3 regions of the Rhizobium sp. TRM95796 genome follow, and region 3 is predicted to be linked to each of the others. Evidence: predicted binding sites of a transcription regulator. Region 3 holds the regulator's gene; each other region holds the start of a gene.
The links. Region 3 encodes LexA, which represses DNA repair genes until DNA is damaged. Its sites were predicted from a motif close to TGTTCNNNNTGTGTTCNG; they were not measured.
Positions count from the first base shown of each region.

Region 1 (7,165 bases), on a different contig from region 3:
GCACTCCTCCACGAGTTCGCATCATTTTTCCCGATATGTATCGCAAGTCAAGATATAGATCGGTTCATTTCAGCGTTTCGGGCCCCTCGGCTGATGTCGGTCATGCTTTCGCCGTCGACGGCGCGTCAATTGGCGCCTCGTTCAGCCTGGCGGCTTCGCATAGGCGCCGCCGTCTTACGGCTCGCTATCGATCTATCGAGGAGTTTGAACCCATGCAGAAAAACGAAACCGATCCGTTCGGCGTGGCGGCTGGGGCGAGGAAGCTGGCGATCGATACGGTGCTGAAGGCGCTGATCGAGCATGCCGCAAGGAATGACCCGACGATCAAAGACCGGATCGTCGCGGACATCGATGTCTATCTCGAGGCGCTTCCAGAGTCCGAGCTGGAAGACCAATTCGCCAAATGGACCCGGGCTTACATCGCCGCTCTCGTCCAGCCTGGAAATTGACCTCGGGTCGTGGAGCGGCTCGAAGAGCGTCCCACGGCGCGCCGGTTGCCCGTCACCTGTTTGCCCGTTTTCGCTACAAGCCCGCAAAATCCAGCTGCGCCTGCGTCGGTTGGCTTTTCTCGCCCAGATTCGAGAGAGTAACCCCCAACAATCGCACCGGTTTGCGAAACGGAAACGCCGTCTCGATCAATTGTCTGGCGATCTGCTCGATGTCTTGGTGGTCGGAGAGCGGTCGTTCGATCGTCCGGCTGCGGGTGATCTGCTGAAAGTCGGAAAACTTGATCTTGACCGTCACGGTCTTGGCGCTGATCCGGTGTTTCTCGCAATAGGCCCAGACCTTGCCGACGAGGGGCGTAATCTCACGCTGAGCGTCATTCAGGGCGACGAGATCCTCCGCGAAGGTGTCCTCAGCGCCCACAGACTTCCGCTCCCGATCCGGCTTGACCTGTCGGTTGTCGACGCCGCGGGCGATGCCGTAGAAGTAGGGGCCGGATTTGCCGAAATGCGCTGCGAGGAATTCGAGCGACTTCGCCTTGAGGTCAGCTCCGGTCTCGATGCCGAGCCGATGCATCTTCTCGGCCGTGGCGGGGCCGACGCCATGGAACTTGCTGACGGCAAGGCTCTCGACGAAGGCGGGGCCGTTCTTGGGCGTGATCACCGCCTGGCCATTCGGCTTGTTGAGGTCCGACGCCATCTTGGCCAGGAACTTGTTGTAGGAGATGCCGGCCGAGGCGTTGAGGCCCGTCGTCGCCTTGATGCGGGCGCGGATCTCCTCGGCGATCTCGGTGGCGATCGGCATGGACTTGAGGTTGTCGGTAACGTCGAGATAGGCCTCGTCCAGCGACAGCGGCTCGATCAGCGGCGTGTAGTCGGCGAAAATCTCGCGGATCTGCTGCGACACGGCGCGGTAGACCTCGAAACGCGGCTTGACGAAGATAAGGTTAGGGCATTTCCGCGCCGCAGTGACTGACGGCATGGCCGAGCGGACGCCGAAGGCGCGCGCCTCATAGCTCGCGGCCGCCACCACGCCGCGCGCCGCAGCCCCGCCGACCGCGACGGGCTTTCCGCGCAGGTCCGGATTATCACGCTGCTCAACGGAGGCGTAGAAGGCGTCCATGTCGACATGGATGATCTTGCGCAGGGGCGCCGGCGACAGATCCCTCATGGCAGGCGGCTCCCGGTCTCGTCTCTCAGGTCCACATCGAGCGCATGCGTGCGCCGACATCGATGCGGATCTGTTTGGCGCTGCGCTCGCTGGCGGCCGCACTCACCTTGGGCCATGCGCTGGTTTCGAAGAATTGTAGCAGCGTCGCCGGAATGAAGCGGGTGCGCGCGGCGTAGACATGCCGATCGCCCTGGGCGTTCTGGCCATGGGTGAAGAAGCGCTGCGGCGTGACCAGATGCAGGCTGTCGCGGGGGCGCGTCATGCCGACATAGAGCAGGCGGCGCTCTTCCTCTAGCTCCGCCGTTGTGCCCGTTCCGAGATCGGAGGGAATACAGCCGTCGACGACATTCAGCATGAAGACCGAGCGCCATTCCTGTCCCTTGGCGGAATGGATGGTCGAGAGGATCAGATAGTCCTCATCAAGCAGCGGCACGCCCGCCTGGTCGCTGGTGGCGTCTGGTGGGTCGAGCGTCAGTTCAGTGAGGAAGCGCTCGCGATTGGCGTAGCCGGAGGCAATCTGCTCAAGCTGCAGAAGATCGGCTTTGCGCGTATCAGCATCTTCATGAATGCGGTCGAGATGCGGCTCATACCAGGTGCGCGCCAACCCGATCTCGGCGGGCCAGCCCGCTTCGGATTTTCTGAGGGCGGCGACCAGCGTGGTGAAGTTGGGCCAGTCCTCGCCGCTCTTGGGCGGGGGAGGCAGTTCCATCAAGGACAGCAGCGGCTCCGGATCGGCGGCGATCGTGTCGAGAATGCGGGCCGCCGTTTGCGGTCCGATACCCGGCAACATCTGCAGGAGACGAAAGCCCGCCACGCGGTCACGCGGGTTCTGGGCGAAGCGCAGCACCGCTAGCATGTCCTTGACATGGGCGCTGTCGAGAAACTTCAGCCCGCCGAACTTGACGAAGGGAATGTTGCGACGGGTCAGCTCGACTTCGAGCGGGCCGCTGTGATTGGACGCCCGGAACAACACGGCCTGCTGCTTGAGCGGCACGCCCACCTCGCGATTGGCCAGCACCTGCGCGACGATATAGCCAGCCTGATCCGTCTCGTCCTTCACTGTCACCAGAACGGGGCGTTGTTCGGACTGCCTGTCGGTCCAGAGGTTCTTGGTGAAGCGCTCGCGGGCGAGATCAATGACGCCGTTGGCGGCGGCGAGGATGGGGGCGGTGGAGCGGTAGTTGCGGTCAAGCGTGATGACGTCGGCTGGCTTGGGCGAGAAGGCGTCGGGAAAGTCGAGGATGTTGCGGATGGTGGCGGCGCGGAAGGAATAGATCGACTGGGCGTCATCGCCGACCACGGTCAGGCCGCGTCCGCCGGGCTTCAGCGCCATCAGGATCGAGGACTGCAGGCGATTGGTGTCCTGATACTCATCCACCAGCACATGATCGAAACGACCGCCGACATCCTCGGCAATATCAGGATCAGAGACCATCTGCGCCCAGTAGAGCAGCAGATCGTCATAATCGAGCACGTTCTGCGCCTGCTTGGCCTCGACATAGCCAGCAAAAAGCTGCTTGAGTTCGCTCTCCCATTCGAGCACCCAGGGATAGGCCGTCTTCAGCACCTCACCGAGGCTGCTCTCGGAATTGACCACCCGGGAATAGATCGCCAGGCACGTCCCCTTGGTCGGAAAGCGGTTCTGGGTCTTGGAGAAGCCGAGATCATGACGGACGATGTTCATGAGGTCGGCGCTGTCTTCACGATCATGGATGGTGAAATCGACATTGAGCCCGATCTGCTCGGCATAGATCCTGAGAAGCCGCGCCCCGATGCCGTGGAAGGTGCCGGACCAGGCGAGCGCATCGGTCATGATGGCGGCGTTGTCGCCCAGCACCTGACGGCAGATCCGCTCGACGCGGCGGGCCATCTCAGAGGCCGCGCGGCGCGAGAAGGTCATGAGCAGGATGCGGCGGGGATCTGCGCCATTCACGATGAGATGGGCGACCCGATGCGCCAACGTGTTGGTCTTGCCGGAACCGGCGCCGGCGATGATCAGCAGCGGTCCGCCGATCCCTGCATCGGCCAAGCCCACGCCATGCTCGACGGCCTCACGCTGGCGATCATTCAGTTTCTCGAGATAGGCAGCAGTCATCGATCCCCACGCAGGCTGTCCGGACCGGCGGGATGATTCTTTTTGCCGGAACGAAAATAGAACATAGCAAGGTTGATCGGGTGTGTGAACCGGGCTCGCGCGGGCGCCGGTCAATTTGCCGAAGGCGGAAGGTCGCAACGCCGTCCGCGCACTCTGAGAGCCGCGTGATTACGGTGCGAACTGAAATTGCTCGAACCGTCCGAGCGCCGCCTCGACAGCAGACCGTTCCTCCGGACTTTCTTCGCCGAAGCGCGTCCATTTATTGATCAGCAGCGTCTTGGTTTTCCGCTCCGCCTTGATGTCGATGGCTGCAACGATACGCCCGTCATAGAGGACCGGAAGCGCGAAATACCCCAAAACCCGTTTTTCGGCAGGCACATAGGCCTCGAATCGATGCGCGTAGCCGAAGAAGAGTTCGAGACGTTTGCGTTGGATGACCAAGGGATCGAAGGGGGATAGGACATGCGCCTCCGGCTCCCGCCGCACGAAGCGCTTCTCCAAGGCCTCGGGCGCAGCCCAATGCTCTGTCCGATCGCCCTTGAGGATTACGGGCGTAAGCGAGCCTGCGGCGACGCGCTCTTCGATCAGCGCCCGGATGGCCGGCTTGCGCCCTGCATCGAGATGACACACGGAGTCGAGGCTGATGATGCCTTGCGCCCGCAGCGCCCGCTCCAGCACATAGACATCGACCTCGCCGGCTGAGGCCGGTTCGGGCGATTGCGTCCATCCGAAATGTCTGGCGGTCAAGTCGTAGCTTTTCAGCATGCCCGAGCGTGCGCATACCGTCAGGGAGCCGTCGAAAAAGGCTTTGGACAATACCTTCCTGCTCGGCTTGCGGCTGGCCCAGGCGTGATCCTTCTCGACGAGGACATCATCCTCGATGTCGCGGATGGAGATCGGTCCCTCGCGATCGATGCGTTCCAGCAGACGCCGCGTATCGTCTTCCAGCACCGTGGGATAGTGCAGATGCGGCGACGCCTTGCGCGCAAGCATCGCCGGCATGAAGAAGCGATAGTCTTCGCTGGCGATATAGGCGAGGGCATGCGCCCAATATTCGAAAACGCCCCTGGTCTTCGACTGAGCCTTGTGAAGATCGCTGCGGCTATAGGTCGGCAGCCGTGTGAAGAGAATATGGTGATGGCAACGCTCCACGACGTTGATCGTGTCGATCTGAACGTAACCGAGGTGACGGACCAGGTCGGTCACCGCCTTCGGCCCCTTGCCTGAAACGATGCGTCGTCCAAACCCCTGTGCGTCGAGCCAGATCCGACGCGCGCGATGACGCGAAATCTCCTTCGGTTCGACGCTCCCGACTTTGACGTTTCTCATGCTCTCAGCACCGATTTCTCTTCAAGCGAAATTCTCTGCGGCGGCCCGACATGCCCCAGAACCAGCCGATGTCGATTGGCGCTGAGAGAATCAAGATCAGGAACAGAGTGAGAACGTAACGGTTTTTAAGATCGATGTGAATTGTCGGCAATCGGAAGCGATTGGAAATCCCGGATGGTTTCTCTGCTTGACTCCTAAAACAAACAAGAACAAAATAGGAACATAATCCGCAGTGCGGAACCCAATCCTATCTCGTGAAAGGAGACGTCCCATGGCGACATCGGCGGTCGAACAATTGCGTCTTGATCTCGGCGCTATCGCCCCGGAAGAGGCGGATCAGGCGCAGGTGGACATCATCGCCAGCGTGCTCGATTTCTACCAGGGCGACTATCGCAAGGCGATCGAGGAACTGCTACTCGACGCTGACTTCCTGCGCGATCAGCTCTACACCGCATCATGCCTCATCAGCCACGGCATCGGCCGGGGATGGAGGCCGCGTTATGAACGGCTGTGAGGCGCGACATGCGGCACGCGCGCTCCATTCTGCTGATAGCCGAAAGTTCCGGCGACGAGCGCGTTCCGGACGCAGAGGAGCCGCCTCCGGCGACTTTTCAATCCCTGCGCCAATGGCAGCGGTTGGGCGGCCTCTGCTCCCGCTGCGCCCATGAAGCTTGGCTCGACCGATATGATCTACAACGCCGCTTCGGGGCGGTCCTGTTGGTTGACCTGCAGCCGTTGCTCCGCTGCACCCGCTGCCAGAGCAAGGGTGACAACCGTTTCATCATCGGCGCGATGGCGAGGGATTGAGGCGCATGCGCCATCGCCTCGGTCGGGAGCGCGATCTTAAAAGAAACGATTTCGATCTCCTCCAGCACTTCATGGGCTTTGCGCCGGCCGGCGATCCGCGCCCGCCGGATTTGCCTTTACTTCGGCGAGCTCCGGACTTCATTCGCAGCAGAAAGCAGCCCAGCCGGATTATATCGGCAATATTTCAAGTGTTTCCGATTGCTTTGTTGTTCATGGCTTATCTTGAGACCCGGTTTCGGATAGGATTTTTTATACGAATAGTCATTTTGATTGTGATGCGGGCGCCCCCGAACGATGTTGCTGAAAACGATTGACCAGTTCTACGAAGCGGCATTGCTTCCGGAACTCTGGCCCATGGCCTGTGAGGCGCTCGCCCGCGAGGTCGATGCGACCACCGCGACGATTTTCGCCATCGACGAGCAGGGCGGGCATCGCTTCGTCTGCACGCCGAACATCCGCGAAGGCATTCTCAGGTTCTCGTCGGATCCGCGGCGGTTGGACAATCCGCGTCCGGCGCGCGCGCTGGAGCGTTTTCCCTTCACCTTCACGCGGGAACTGGATCTTTTGACCGAGGACGAGCTCGAGAGCGACGTCGTTCTCACCGAATTCATACGCCCGGCGGGCATGAACTGGTCGGCGGGCTGCGCGTTCCAGGAGCCGACCGGACATATGATCATGTTCGATCTCCTTCGCCGCACGGGCATGGACCACTATAGCGACGCCGAGATCGCTCACTTGAATGCGTTGAAGCCCGATCTGGCGCGCTCGGTGTTCCTCGCGTCCCGGCAGCTTTTTCCGAGGCCCGGGCCATGGCGACGACGCTCTCCTCGCTCGGGCTCGCGGCCGTGGTGCTGGGAGCCGGCCTGAATGTCCTGGCCATGAACGAGGAGGCCGAGGCGCTGGCGCCGCGGATCTCGGCCGGGCCCTTCGATCGGCTGATCCTGGAGAGCAAGGCGACGGCGGCGCTGGTCAAGACCGCCTTTTCGGCCTTGACGTCTTCCACCAACGGCGCCGTCCAATCCTTCCCGATGATCTCGCCCGAAGGGTTGGAGCCGCTCATCCTGCATCTCCTGCCGGTGCGGCGGTCGGCCCACGATGTCTTCGGCCGCGGCTTGGCGCTGCTGGTGGTGACGTCGCCGGGGAAAAGGACTGCGCCGGATATGCGCGTGCTGTCCGGCCTCTTCGATCTGACTCCTGCCGAAGGCAAGGTGGCGCGCGAATTGGCGCGGGGAAATTCTCTCGAAGAGATCGCGACCGCGCACAATGTCTCCGTCGAAACAGTCCGCACCCATGTCAAGAATATCTTCGCCAAGACGGGCT
Region 1 covers NZ_JAOXHE010000005.1:317,513-324,677, forward strand. The annotation lists gene OCK01_RS12920 (hypothetical protein) at 213-449, shown strand; gene dinB (DNA polymerase IV) at 523-1,614, opposite strand; gene OCK01_RS12930 (ATP-dependent helicase) at 1,640-3,709, opposite strand; gene OCK01_RS12935 (winged helix-turn-helix domain-containing protein) at 3,878-5,038, opposite strand; gene OCK01_RS12940 (hypothetical protein) at 5,310-5,552, shown strand; gene OCK01_RS12945 (hypothetical protein) at 5,561-5,845, shown strand; gene OCK01_RS12950 (hypothetical protein) at 5,851-6,159, shown strand; gene OCK01_RS12955 (hypothetical protein) at 6,140-6,712, shown strand; gene OCK01_RS12960 (helix-turn-helix transcriptional regulator) at 6,655-7,165, shown strand, end outside.
Region 1: the regulator LexA is predicted to act here: its motif matches at 3,756-3,773, upstream of OCK01_RS12930 (ATP-dependent helicase).

Region 2 (7,165 bases), on a different contig from region 3:
CTCTCCGACGGCTCCATCTCCGAACATTATCGCGACTATTGCGAAAACGCCGACGTGATGAATGCGCTTCGGGCGCAGCCGATGATGTTGTCGGAATAACCCGAGAAAAACGAGAAGCGGCCGCCGTCAGCCGAAGAGACGCGGATACTCGATCGCGGGGCACCGGTCCATGATCACCGTGACGCCTGCGGCCTCCGCCTTTTCCGCCGCCTTGTCGTCGCGCACGGACAACTGGCCCCAAATGGCCTTGGGCTTCGGGGCGAGCGCGAGCGCCTCGTCGATCACGCCCGACAGTTGGTCGGCGGCGCGGAACACGTCGACCATATCGATCGTGTCCGGTATCTCGGAGAGCCGGGCATAGACCGTCTGCCCGAGAATCTCTCCGCCCGCGTGGCCGGGATTGACCGGTATGACCTTGTAGCCCTTGTCGATGAGAAACCGCATGACGCCGAAGCTCGGCCGCGCGGGATTGGCCGAAGCGCCGACCACGGCGATGGTCTTCACGGAACCAAGCAGATCCCTGATGGTTTTCGGATCGTAAGAATCATGGTTCATGCGCGTTCCTCCTGAAGCATCACGTCATCAGGACATAGGAACCGCGGCTGAAGGAGAAAAGACCATGCGCGCAACAATTCTCGCCGCTCTCCTGCTTTTGCCGACTGCGACGCTCGCCGATCCGGTGCGGGTCAACGCCCTGAAGCACAGCTGTGAAAGTCTGCGTCGGATCGTCGAGGAGAACGGCGTGGCGATCATTCGCTATCCCTCGCGAAACAAGCCCGGCCTCACGCTCTACGACCGCTATATCAGCTCCGTTTCGTCTTGCGGCAACCGCCAGATGGTCGAGACCATGAGCATCCCGGCGGCGGACACCGACAGCTGCCGCATGCGCCACTGCGTGCCGTCCGATTGTGACCCGGGCGAACCCTTCTGCTTCTGACGGGGGAAGCTCAGGCGTCGAGGACCAGATGTCCCTCGGCGTCCATCGTGACGAAGGGATTGTAGGCCACTTCCCAGAGATGCCCGTCGGGATCGGCGAAATAACCGGAATAGCCGCCCCAGAACACTTTCTCGGGCTCTTTCACCGCAGTTGCGCCGCAGGATAGGGCGAATTTGTAAACGGCGTCGACGCCGCGCTCGCTGGTGACGTTGTGCGCGAGGGTGACGCCCGAAAATCCACGCGCCGTATTGTCGACATGGGCGTCTTCGGCCAGCGACTGCCGCGAAAAAAGCGCCAGGGTTACGCCCTTGAGCTGGATGAAGGTGATGGCGTCCTGGCTGGCACCGGATTTGCTCCAGCCGAGCCTCTCATAAAAAGCGGTGGAGCGCGCCACGTCTTCGACGCCCAGGGTGATCAGGGATATTCGGCGGTCGAGAGACATGCGAGCTCCACTTGTTCGCTGAATGTTCTTCATCTGTACATAAACTTCAGCGAACCGTCAACAAAGCTTCAATTTTTCTGATTGGTCGAAGAGCGGTTGGCGGGCGATGCACAGCCGCGTGATCGACGCGGCTGCTATGCGGGACGCGCCGATCAGTCGTTCAGCGCCAGCGCGATGCGGGCGGCGAGGCGGGCGTTGTTTTCCACCAGCGCGATATTGGTTTCCAGGCTGCGACCCTCGGTGATGTCGAATATGCTCGACAGAAGATAGGGCGTCACCGCCTTGCCCGCGATGCCGTCGGCTTCGGCGTTGTCGAGGGCGCGATTGATGTAGATTTCCATTTCTTCGCGTTCGATTTCCTTGTCTAACGGCACCGGGTTGCCGATCAGCATGCCGCCATGGATGCCGAGTTCGTCGCGCATCTTCTGGAACCGCGCGATGGCTGTGGGGCTGTCGAGACGGAGCGGGCTCTTGAGGCCAGATCGGCGCGACCAGAAGGCGGGAAAATCGTCCTGCCCGAAGGTGACAACCGGAACGCCTTTGGTTTCCAGCACTTCCAGCGTCTTGGGAACATCGAGAATGGCCTTGGCGCCGGCGCAGACGACGATGACGCCGGTGCGGGACAGCTCCTCCAGATCCGCCGAAATGTCGAAGGTCTCCTCGGCCTTGCGATGGACGCCGCCGATGCCGCCGGTGGCGAACACCTTGATGCCCGCTCCGGCTGCGGAGATCATCGTGGCGGCCACGGTGGTCGCGCCTGTGCGGCCTTCCGCCATGGCGAAAGCGAGATCGGCGCGCGACAGCTTCATCGCATCCGGGGTCTGCGCCAGCTGTTCGAGCTCCTGCTCGTCGAGGCCGACATGCAGAACGCCGTTGATCACGGCGATGGTGGCGGGAACCGCGCCCTCGGCCCGGATGATCGCTTCGACGCTGCGGGCCATGGCGAGATTGCCGGGATAGGGCATGCCATGGGTGATGATGGTGGATTCGAGCGCGACGAGAGCCCGGCCCTCGGACTTGGCGACGGCGACCTCCGCCGAATAGGTGATCGGGAGCTTGTGGCTGGACATGGGCGTTCCTGACTGGTTTCTAAAAGAGGCTTACAACAATATTTCCGCTTCCGGCACAAGGGCGAGGGTGGAGGCGAGCAGCGAACGGCTGAGCGCCTCCGACGCCGCCATCTCGCTTTCGAGCGCGATGCGCGCCGTGGCGGTGGCCGATTTCAGGCAGGCGTCCAGCGATGCGCCGGAGAGCGCCGCGTCGAGAAATCCGGCGGCGAAGCCGTCGCCTGCGCCGGTGACGTCGCCGATCGAGGCCAGCGCCGGCGGAGCGAGGCAAGCGCTTTCCCCGCCCATCCAGGCCACGGCTTCGCGGCCGCCGCGGGTGATGGCGCCGCCCCGGAGGCCGAGCCCGGTCATCACATCGGGCCAGCGCCTGAAATCATCGATCTGCCGGCCGGACAGCGCTTTGGCTTCCGCCTCGTTCATGAACAGGAAATCGAGATCGGCAAGCGCATTGGCAAACCTCACGATCTTGGCGGGCGAGATGCCGATCGCCGCCACCGTCTTGCCGAGCCGTCGGCCCATGGCGGCGATCACCGCAAGCGTATCTTCCGGCAGGTTGGCGTCGGTGAGGACGGCGTCGGTGGCGTCGAACGCGTCGCGCACCGCGCGCACCGACAGCCGGCGAGGCGAAAACAGCCTGTAGAGCTCCATGTCCGCGAGCGCGATCACCAGATTGCCGTCGCGCTCCAGAATGGCGGTGTAGCTGGGCGTTCGGCGATCGAGGAAGGTGAAGGGCCGGTCGACGACGCCGGCCGCCTCCGCCGCGATCGCCACGGCTTCGCCCTCGGCGTCGCCGCCGCGCGGCGAGATCAGCGTCACGCGATGGCCGAGGCGCGACAGGTTGCGCGCCGCGTTGAACACGCCGCCGCCGGCCTCCTGCCGCCACGAGCCGGGATTGGAGGCGCCGGGCGCCGTCTCGCCGGAAATGCGGCCCCGTCGATCGATATGGGCGCCGCCCAGCGCCAGAATTGCGGTCATTCCAGAATACCCCGATTTTCGAATCATCTTAGCCGGGAGGCGCGTTCCGCCGCAAGCGCGGCCTGAGACGGAACCTCTTGAAAACACCCGCGAAAACAAAAAAGGAACATGGCGGAGAAAACTATTTCGCTTCAATTGCTTGGGGTTATCTTGCAACAACAGAACAAAGCGTGTACATAGACTGCATTGCTTCGCCAGCCCGGATAACCTAAAGGTGGATGACATGGCCCAGAACACATTGCGACTCGTAGAGGAAAAATCAGTGGATAAAAGCAAGGCACTGGACGCGGCCCTGTCCCAGATCGAACGGTCCTTCGGCAAGGGTTCGATCATGCGCCTGGGCTCGAACGAGAATGTCGTCGAGATCGAAACCGTGTCGACCGGCTCCTTGAGCCTCGATATCGCGCTCGGCATCGGTGGTCTGCCCAAGGGCCGCATCGTCGAAATCTACGGCCCGGAAAGCTCCGGTAAGACGACGCTGGCGCTGCAGACCATCGCCGAAGCGCAGAAGAAGGGTGGCATCTGCGCCTTCGTCGACGCCGAACACGCGCTGGATCCGGTCTATGCCCGCAAGCTCGGCGTCGATCTCGAAAACCTCTTGATCTCGCAGCCCGACACCGGCGAGCAGGCGTTGGAAATCACCGACACGCTGGTGCGCTCCGGCGCGATCGACGTGCTCGTGGTCGACTCCGTCGCGGCGCTGACGCCGCGCGCCGAAATCGAAGGCGAAATGGGCGACAGCCTGCCGGGTCTCCAGGCTCGCTTGATGAGCCAGGCGCTGCGCAAGCTGACCGCCTCGATCTCGCGCTCCAACTGCATGGTCATCTTCATCAACCAGATCCGCATGAAGATCGGCGTCATGTTCGGTTCGCCCGAAACCACCACCGGCGGCAATGCGCTGAAATTCTACGCCTCGGTTCGTCTCGACATCCGCCGCATCGGCTCGGTCAAGGAGCGCGACGAAGTCGTCGGCAACCAGACCCGCGTCAAGGTGGTCAAGAACAAGATGGCCCCGCCTTTCAAGCAGGTCGAGTTCGACATCATGTATGGCGAAGGCGTGTCCAAGACCGGCGAACTGGTCGATCTCGGCGTCAAGGCCGGCATCGTCGAAAAGTCGGGCGCCTGGTTCTCCTACAACAGCCAGCGTCTCGGCCAGGGCCGTGAGAACGCCAAGTCCTTCCTGCGTGACAATCCGGACCTCGCCCGCGAGATCGAACTGTCGCTGCGCCAGAACGCCGGCCTGATCGCCGACCGCTTCCTGGAGAATGGCGGTCCGGAGCCGGGCGAGGGCGACGACGCGCTGGAAGCTTGATCTTCCACGATTTTCAGTTCTTCAGCCGGCGTCGGGACAAGTCCCGGCGCCGGTCTTGTTTTTCTGGACATGAGCAAGGCTGAACGATAAAAGCCGTTGACCAAAAAACGGCCGGAACACCGGGCATACAAGCGCAAAGGGCATAAAATGAGTGGCGTGAACGAAATCCGCTCCGCATTTCTGGATTATTTCGGCAAGAACGGCCACGAAATCGTGGCGTCGTCTCCGCTCGTGCCCCGCAACGACCCGACGCTGATGTTCACCAATGCCGGCATGGTGCAGTTCAAGAACGTCTTCACCGGCCTGGAATCGCGCCCTTATTCCACGGCGGCCACCGCCCAGAAATGCGTGCGCGCCGGCGGCAAGCATAACGACCTCGACAATGTCGGCTACACCGCGCGTCACCACACCTTCTTCGAGATGCTCGGCAATTTCTCCTTCGGCGACTATTTCAAGGAACGCGCCATCGAGCTCGCCTGGAACCTGATCACCAAGGAATACGGCATCGACGCCAAGCGCCTGCTGGTCACCGTCTACCACACCGATGACGAAGCTTTCGGCCTCTGGAAGAAGATCGCCGGCCTCTCCGACGACCGCATCATCCGCATTCCGACCTCGGACAATTTCTGGGCGATGGGCGACACCGGCCCCTGCGGTCCGTGCTCCGAGATCTTCTACGACCATGGCGACCATATCTGGGGCGGGCCTCCGGGTTCGGCCGATGAAGACGGCGACCGCTTCATCGAGATCTGGAACCTCGTCTTCATGCAATATGAACAGGTGACCAAGGAGGAGCGCGTCAATCTCCCGCGTCCTTCGATCGACACCGGCATGGGGTTGGAACGCATCTCCGCGCTGCTTCAGGGCAAGCACGACAATTACGACACCGACCTGTTTCGTGCGCTGATCGAGGCGTCCATGCACGCCACGGGAACGGACGACCAGGGCGAGCGTCGCGCCAGCCACCGCGTCATCGCCGATCATCTGCGCTCCTCCGCCTTCCTGATCGCCGACGGCGTGCTGCCGATGAACGAGGGGCGCGGCTATGTGCTCCGCCGCATCATGCGTCGCGCCATGCGCCACGGCCAGCTGCTCGGCGCGCGCGATCCCCTGATGTACAAGCTGGTGCCGGCGCTGGTGCAGGAAATGGGCGGCGCCTATCCGGAGCTCGTCCGCGCGGAATCTCTCATAACCGAAACTCTGAAGCTCGAGGAAACCCGCTTCCGCAAGACGCTGGAGCGCGGACTGGGCCTGCTCAACGACGCTGTTTCCGGACTGGGCGAAGGCTCGGAACTCGACGGCGAGACCGCCTTCAAGCTCTACGACACCTATGGCTTCCCGCTCGACCTGACCCAGGACGCCCTGCGCCAGAAGAATATCGGCGTCGACACCGACGGCTTCTCGAAAGCCATGGCGCGTCAGAAGGCCGAAGCCCGCGCCAACTGGTCCGGCTCGGGCGAAGCCGCGACGGAAGCGGTCTGGTTTGAAATCAAGGAAGAGAAGGGCGCGACGGAATTCCTGGGCTACGACGCCGAGCGCGCCGAAGGCGTGGTTCAGGCGCTGGTGCGCGATGGGGCCTGCATCGAGGCGGCCTCCGCCGGCGAGGCGGTGCAGATCGTCGTCAACCAGACGCCATTCTACGGCGAGTCCGGCGGCCAGATGGGCGACACCGGCGAGATCCTGTTCGAGGGCGGCAAGGCTGTCGTGTCCGATACGCTGAAGAAGGGCGACGGCCTGTTCGTGCATTACGCCACGATCGAGAGCGGCGTGCTGAAACCCGACGCCGCCGTGGTGCTGGAGGTGGATCACACGCGCCGCGGCCGGCTGCGCTCCAATCACTCCGCCACCCATCTCATTCATGAGGCGCTGCGCGAAGTGCTCGGCACGCATGTGGCGCAGAAGGGCTCGCTTGTCGCGCCGGAGCGGCTGCGTTTCGACGTGTCGCATCCCAAGCCGATGAGCGCCGAGGAAATCCGCGTCGTCGAAGCCATGGCCAATGAGATCGTCGTGCAGAACGCGCCGGTCACCACGCGCCTGATGAGCGTCGACGACGCCATCGCCGAGGGCGCCATGGCGCTGTTCGGCGAAAAATACGGCGAGGAAGTCCGCGTGGTCGCGATGGGCACGGCCAAGCGCGGCGAAAAGGCCGGCAAGCCCTATTCTGTGGAGCTCTGCGGCGGCACGCATGTGCGCGAAACCGGCGATATCGGCCTGATCCGCATTCTCTCCGACACCGCCGTCGGCGCGGGCGTGCGCCGCATCGAGGCGCTGACGGGCGAGGCCGCGCGCGACTACCTCTCCCAGCAGGATGAGCGGGTCAAGCAAATCGCCGGCGTTCTCAAGACGCAGCCCGACGACATCATCGCCCGCATCGAGCAGCTCATGGATGAGCGCAAGAAGCTGGAGCGCGAACTCTCCGACGCCAAGAAGAA
Region 2 covers NZ_JAOXHE010000002.1:169,522-176,686, reverse strand. The annotation lists gene OCK01_RS06945 (DUF6455 family protein) at 1-99, shown strand, start outside; gene OCK01_RS06940 (CoA-binding protein) at 127-555, opposite strand; gene OCK01_RS06935 (hypothetical protein) at 620-937, shown strand; gene OCK01_RS06930 (VOC family protein) at 948-1,379, opposite strand; gene OCK01_RS06925 (pseudouridine-5'-phosphate glycosidase) at 1,532-2,449, opposite strand; gene OCK01_RS06920 (carbohydrate kinase family protein) at 2,480-3,421, opposite strand; gene recA (recombinase RecA) at 3,645-4,733, shown strand; gene alaS (alanine--tRNA ligase) at 4,881-7,165, shown strand, end outside.
Region 2: the regulator LexA is predicted to act here: its motif matches at 3,513-3,530, upstream of recA (recombinase RecA).

Region 3 (7,165 bases):
CCCGCGCCGTCAAGCCTCTCGACGACATGAAAAGCTATATGGGAGTGCTGGCCAAAGGCGACTACAGCAAGGAGGTTCCCTTCGCGGGCCGCAGCGACGAGATTGGCGCGATGGCGCAGTCTGTTGCGATCTTCCGCAACAACGCCATGGAGCGCATCGACCAGCGCAAGCGTGACGAAGCGGCCAAGGCCGCTGAACTTGAGAAAGAACGCGTACTCGCGGCCGAGAAATCCCTCGATGATGAAAAACGTCGCTTCGTCATCGATCAGCTCACCGAGGGACTGTCGCAACTCGCCGGGGGGAATCTAGCCTATCGGATCGAACAGCCCTTCGACGTCGCCTATGAAAATCTGCGTCAGGCTTTCAACGGCAGCCAGTCCGCCCTGTCGGAATCCATGGCCAAGGTGACCGCGATCACGCAAGTGGTGCGAAACAGCGCTTTCGAGATTTCTTCCGCCACAGATCAATTGGCGCAGCGAACCGAACAGCAGGCGGCGACGGTGGAAGAGTCCGCCGCCGCGCTCGGTGAGGTATCCACCACCGTGCAATCGTCGGCAGCGCGCTCTCGAGAAGCCGGCAAGATGATGACCGAGGCGACGCAGTCCACCGAACGATCCGCCGCGATCGTCAAACAGGCGATCGCAGCGATGGAAGGCATTGCCGGCTCGTCGAGCCAGATCGGGCAAATCATCAACGTGATCGACGAGATCGCCTTCCAGACCAATCTCCTGGCGCTGAACGCCGGCGTCGAGGCGGCGCGCGCGGGCGAAGCCGGCAAGGGCTTCGCCGTGGTCGCCCAGGAAGTGCGGGAACTGGCGTCGCGCTCCGCCAATGCCGCCAAGGAAATCAAGGCGCTGATTTCGACCTCGACATCCCAGGTCAACAATGGTGTGTCGCTCGTCAACAAGACGGGCGAGGCTCTCAATGAAATCGCCTCCCGCGTCACCCGCGTGGCGGACATCATCAACGGCATTGGCGCATCCTCAGCCGAACAGTCGGACGCGATACGACAGATCGATGGATCCGTGCAGATGCTCGACCAGACGACCCAGCAAAACGCCGCGATGGTGGAGCAGACCTCCGCAGCCTGTCGGTCATTGAGCACGGAAGCCGACACGCTGAACAGCGTGCTGAGCGTCTTCCGTCTCGGCGCGAAACAGGCGCCGCTGACCGCGCCGGTTGCGATCGCCGCCATCGGCCAGACGCCGCGCGGCGGGAAACGAGAGACAGTGTCGCGCCCCTCCCCGGCCCGCGCCCTGGCCGGCCGGATCGCCAGCGCCTTCACCGGGCCGAGACAGGCGGCGGCGCAAGGCGGCGGCAATTGGGAGGAATTCTGACCGCCGCAAAAAACACTGGCCGGACGGGTTCGGCCAGTGGCGACAACCGCGAAAAACGAGGTCAGCCCTTGGCGATCGCGTCCAAAGCCAGCAGCTTTTCGAGCAGCGCCGGCATGTCCGGCAACTTGACCATGTTCGGACCATCGGACGGGGCGTTGTCGGGATCTTCATGGGTCTCGATGAACACGCCTGCCACGCCGACCGCCACGGCCGCGCGCGCGAGAACCGGCACCATGGTGCGGTCGCCGCCGCTCGATCCGCCCTGACCGCCCGGCTGCTGCACCGAATGGGTCGCGTCGAAGATTACCGGCGCGCCCATGGCGGCCATGATCGGCAGCGAGCGCATGTCGGAGACCAGCGTGTTGTAGCCGAAAGAAGCGCCGCGTTCGCAGAGCAGCGCATTGGGATTGCCGCTGCCGTTGATCTTGGCCAGCACGTTCTTCATGTCCCAAGGCGCGAGAAACTGCCCCTTCTTGACGTTGATCGCCCGGCCGGTCTTGGCGGCGGCCACGAGCAGGTCCGTCTGGCGGCAGAGGAAAGCCGGGATCTGCAGGATGTCGACCGTGGGCGACACGAGCGCGCACTGCTCTTCCGTATGGATGTCGGTCAGCACCGGAAAGCCGTATTCGGCCTTGAGATCTGCGAAGACTTCCATGGCCTTTTCCAGCCCGATGCCGCGCTTGCCGGTCAGCGAGGTGCGATTGGCCTTGTCGAAGGAGGATTTGTACACCAGGCCGATGCCGAGCGCATCGGCGAGTTCGACGAGTTTGCCGGCGATCATGAAGGCGTGGTCGCGGCTTTCCATTTGGCAGGGACCAGCGATGATCGACAGTCGGCCGGAATTGGAAAACGAGACCTTGCGGGAGCCTTCGCCCACCGTCACGGTGCTGTTGTTAGCGGTCATGAGTCATACCTCCGAAAATGCGAACGCGACGCCCTGCCCCGCCAAGGGCGGTACGAGCCGCAGGGGTCCGCGCCTGAAATAGCCGATGCCCGCACGCGTCAATATCGTGTCGAGTTCGACCATCGATGCCACCGAGAACATGATGAGACCACCCGTCAAGCCGGCATCCTCATGCAATTCGAGGCCATAGGTGTCCACAAATGCCGCCGGCGTCAAGACGGTCAGTCGCGCGCTCGCGAAAGACAGGCCATCGCCGCTCGCCGAGACGGTCGCGTCGCCACATGTCACCACCCGGAGAAATGACGAGACGTCGTGCGGATGCCGATGCACGAAGACCGCCTCGCGGATGCCGAGTACGCCGTTGTCATGGTCGGTCAGCGTCGTCCGACCGTTCGGGGGAACGTTGATGCGCTGGCAGGTGAAGGCGAAGACGCCGCCGGCGGGATCGGCCCCGGCGAAGGCCAAGCGAAAACCTGCCACCCCGCTGCTTCCATCCGGCAACACCATCGACCGCGAAAAATCCAGCATCTTTCCGGCCGAACACCCGTTCTCCGCGAAGGCGACGTGGTCCGAAGCGGCGTCCGCTGTTCCATAGACGACCGCCGAAAAGCCCTCGGCGCCGCGCGCGTCCCGAAAGGTGCGATCGCCGAGAACGAAGCGGTTGCCGGCTGCGGCGGCGTTTTCATAGCCATCTCGGTCGATGATCGCGAGCGGCTCCAAAAACGTCTGATCGGCGAAATAGACGCAGCAATTGCCGGTGCCGAACGGATGCAGTCCGTCTGGAGCGACCGTGAAGCCGAGCGCGGAAAGACGCTGCCTCGCCGTGATCAAATCGGCGACGGGCAGCACGAGGTGATCGAGCGGGCGCATGGGCGATGCCTTTCTGTTGCCGCGCCTCTCGCACGGGTCGGCGACGGAAGACAAGCCGCGAGACGTTTTCTTATGTCGCACCGGAAACGAATCGGCGTCGACGCGGTTACGAATATGCCGCCGAAGAGCGGACATTCCCAAGGAGACACCCGATGAAAAGACTCGTCAACCTCTCGCTCGCTTCCGCGCTCGCGCTCGCCAGCCTTTCAGGCGTCAGCCTGGCGCAGGACAACAACAATGGCGGGGCAAATTCCGGCGCTCAGAGCGGCCAAGCTGGAAAAAGCGGCGCCGGCGACAACAACGACCCCACCAGCACATCGCAAAACTGCCGCGACGACGCCGCGACTTCCGGCACCAACTGCCAGACCGACACCACCGCCCAGTAGAAATCCCATCGGCCTTCGGCGCGCCATGCGTCGGAGGTCGTCCCGGGCGGTATTCGCTCGGGCCCGGCTTAACCCGGGGAACCCCGCACCCAGCATCCGGGAAAACGCTTGCAGAACATAAAAAGAACAGATACCGTCTGTTCCAGATTTGTTTCTTGTGCGATTCCCGGGGGCGCGCCGATGCTGACCAGAAAACAACAGGAATTACTGCTGTTCATTCATGAGCGCATGAAGGAATCGGGTGTGCCCCCGTCCTTCGACGAAATGAAGGATGCGCTGGATCTCGCCTCGAAATCCGGCATTCATCGATTGATCACCGCGCTCGAGGAACGAGGTTTCATCCGGAGACTTCCAAACCGGGCGCGAGCGCTGGAAGTCATCAAACTTCCGGAGGCCTATTCGCCGAGCCTCAGGCCGCCGGCGGCGCGAGGTTTCTCCCCGAGCGTGATCGAGGGCTCTCTCGGAAAGCAGCAGCCGCAGACAGCGCCGAAAGCGGCGGCCAATGACGAGACGGGCTCAAGCGTAACCGTGCCCGTGATGGGTCGGATTGCAGCGGGCGTGCCGATCTCCGCGATACAGAACATCACGCACGACATCGCGGTGCCGATGTCGATGCTGGGCGCTGGCGAACATTATGCGCTCGAGGTTCGAGGCGACTCGATGATCGAGGCCGGCATTCTCGACGGCGACACGGTCATCATCCGCAATGGCTCGACCGCAAGTCCCGGCGATATCGTCGTCGCTCTGGTCGACGACGAGGAAGCTACGCTCAAGCGCTTTCGCCGCAAGGGAGCGTCCATTGCCCTCGAGGCGGCCAATCCAGCCTATGAAACACGCATTTTTGGCCCCGACAGAGTGAAGGTGCAGGGTAAACTGGTCGGCCTCATTCGTCGCTATCACTGAGAGAGCCGGAGACGGCCGGCGTCGTTTTTTCGGTTGTTATCCATAGCGGCTCGACTTCTTTCGGAACCGTTGCAGTTTCTCGCGCATTTGAATATGCAAAGCGTCGTACGGCCTCTTTTTTGTTAAATGGGGCCGCCTGACGAATGTTCTTGTCGACGAATTTCAGCAGTCGTCGTGCTTGACATTTTACCGCCAGAATCCCTGCTTAGCGGCTCTGGCGGCGCATCTGCGCCATCACACTGTTTCTGGGAGACTGCATTGAGCGACAACAAGAAGAAGGTAGCGCTGGTAACCGGCATCACCGGCCAGGACGGAGCCTATCTCGCGGAACTCCTGCTGAGCAAGGGCTACATTGTCCACGGCATCAAGCGCCGCTCCTCCTCCTTCAATACGAGCCGCATCGAGAACATCTATCAGGATCCGCATGAGGCCGACCAGCGCTTCATCCTGCATTACGGCGATATGACGGACTCGACCAACCTGATCCGCATCGTCCAGGAAGCCCAGCCGGACGAGATTTACAATCTCGCCGCCCAGAGCCATGTGCGCGTGTCCTTCGAGACGCCGGAATACACCGCCAATGCGGACGGCATCGGCACGTTGCGCCTGCTGGAAGCCATTCGTATTCTCGGCATGGAGAAGAAGACACGCTTCTACCAGGCTTCGACCTCCGAACTCTACGGTCTCGTGCAGGAAGTGCCGCAGCGCGAAACGACGCCTTTCTATCCGCGCTCGCCTTACGCAGCCGCGAAACTCTACTCCTACTGGATCGTGGTCAACTACCGCGAAGCCTATGGCATGCACGCCTCCAACGGCATCCTGTTCAACCATGAGAGCCCGCTGCGCGGCGAAACCTTCGTCACCCGCAAGATCACCCGCGCCGCCGCCGCCATCCGGCTCGGCAAGCAGGAAAAGCTCTATGTCGGCAATATCGACGCCAAGCGCGACTGGGGCCATGCCCGCGAATATGTCCGCGGCATGTGGATGATGCTGCAGCAGGAAGAGGCAGACGATTACGTGCTCGCCACCGGCGAGACCACCGAAGTCCGCCAGTTCATCACCTGGGCCTTCGAGGATGTCGGCATTCATCTGGAATGGAAGGGCGAAGGCGTCGACGAGAAGGGTTACGACACGCTGACCGGCAAGGTCGTGGTCGAGATCGATCCGCGCTATTTCCGCCCGACCGAAGTCGAGCTCCTGATCGGCGATCCGACCAAGGCGCAGACCAAGCTCGGCTGGAGACATGAGACGCCGGTGCGCGAACTCTGCCGCGAAATGGTCAATGAAGACCTCAAGGTCATGCAGACCGCCACCGTGATGAAGGAAGCGTGAGGCCGATGTATTCGCTCAGCGGGAAAAAGGTCTGGGTGGCCGGCCATCGCGGCATGGTGGGTTCCGCCATCGTAAGAAGGTTGGCGTCGGAAGGCGCGGAGGTTGTCACCGCCTCTCGCGCGGACGCCGATCTGCGCGACCAGGCGGCCACCACCGCCTGGATCGAGAAGACCAAGCCGGACGCGGTGTTTCTCGCCGCGGCCAAGGTCGGCGGCATTTTCGCCAACGACACCTACCCGGCCGATTTTCTCTATGACAACCTGATGATCGAGGCCAACATCATCCATGGCGCCCACAAAGTGGGCGTCGAAAAGCTGATGTTCCTGGGATCGTCCTGCATCTATCCGAAATTCGCGCCCCAGCCGATCACCGAGGATGCGCTGCTGACCGGCGCGCTGGAGCCGACCAATGAATGGTACGCGATCGCCAAGATCGCCGGCATCAAGCTCTGCGACGCCTATCGCAAGCAGCATGGCTCCGATTTCATCTCGGGCATGCCGACCAATCTCTATGGTCCCGGCGACAATTTCGATCTCAATTCCAGCCATGTGATGCCGGCGCTGATCCGCAAGGCGCATGAGGCGAAGCTCTCGGGCGCGCCCTCGATCACCGTCTGGGGCACCGGCACGCCGCGCCGCGAATTCCTGCATGTCGACGACTGCGCCGACGCCTGCGTGCATCTGATGAAGACGCATTCGGAGGCCGGTCACGTCAATATCGGCTCGGGCGAGGACATCACCATCCTCGATCTGACCAGACTGGTCTGCGACGTCGTCGGCTTCGAGGGCGAGATTGTCCATGATCTGACCAAGCCGGATGGAACGCCGCGCAAGCTGATGAGCGCCGACAAGCTCCGCGCCACGGGTTGGGCGCCGAAGATCGGGCTCGAAGAGGGCGTGGCCAGCGTCTATCGGTGGTTCCTCGCCAACAAGGCCTGATATCAGGGAGCCGCGCATGGCCGATCCCCGGCAACAACTGGGATTTCTCGACGGCTTGCGCGGTTACGCCTCGCTCTGGGTGGTCATCGGCCATGCGATGTTTCTGACAGGCTACAAGGTCGGCCTCTTCGCTCAGCCGGATCTGGCGGTGGAAATCTTCATCATCATCTCCGGCTTCCTGATGACCTACCATTACCAGCTGCGCGAAAGCCGCGAGCCGTGGGATAGGGTTTCGACCTGGACGATCTTCTGGATCCGCCGCTTCTTCCGCATCGCGCCGCTCTATTATGTCTGCCTGGCGCTGGCGCTCTGGTTCGGCCCGCAACTCTGGCAGGACCGGCTGGATGCGGCCGCCATTTTCCCGGGCGGCGTCGAGGAGCAGGTGCGCTACGCCGATCGCTATCTCGATCAGTCGCTCACCAATATCCTCCTGCATGTGAGTTTCATCTTCGGCGCCACCTGGACTCATAATTTCCAGACGCCCCTGCCCGACTG
Region 3 covers NZ_JAOXHE010000001.1:135,590-142,754, forward strand. The annotation lists gene OCK01_RS00705 (methyl-accepting chemotaxis protein) at 1-1,337, shown strand, start outside; gene kdsA (3-deoxy-8-phosphooctulonate synthase) at 1,399-2,241, opposite strand; gene OCK01_RS00715 (VOC family protein) at 2,245-3,111, opposite strand; gene OCK01_RS00720 (hypothetical protein) at 3,264-3,497, shown strand; gene lexA (transcriptional repressor LexA) at 3,678-4,400, shown strand; gene gmd (GDP-mannose 4,6-dehydratase) at 4,659-5,732, shown strand; gene fcl (GDP-L-fucose synthase) at 5,738-6,670, shown strand; gene OCK01_RS00740 (acyltransferase family protein) at 6,687-7,165, shown strand, end outside.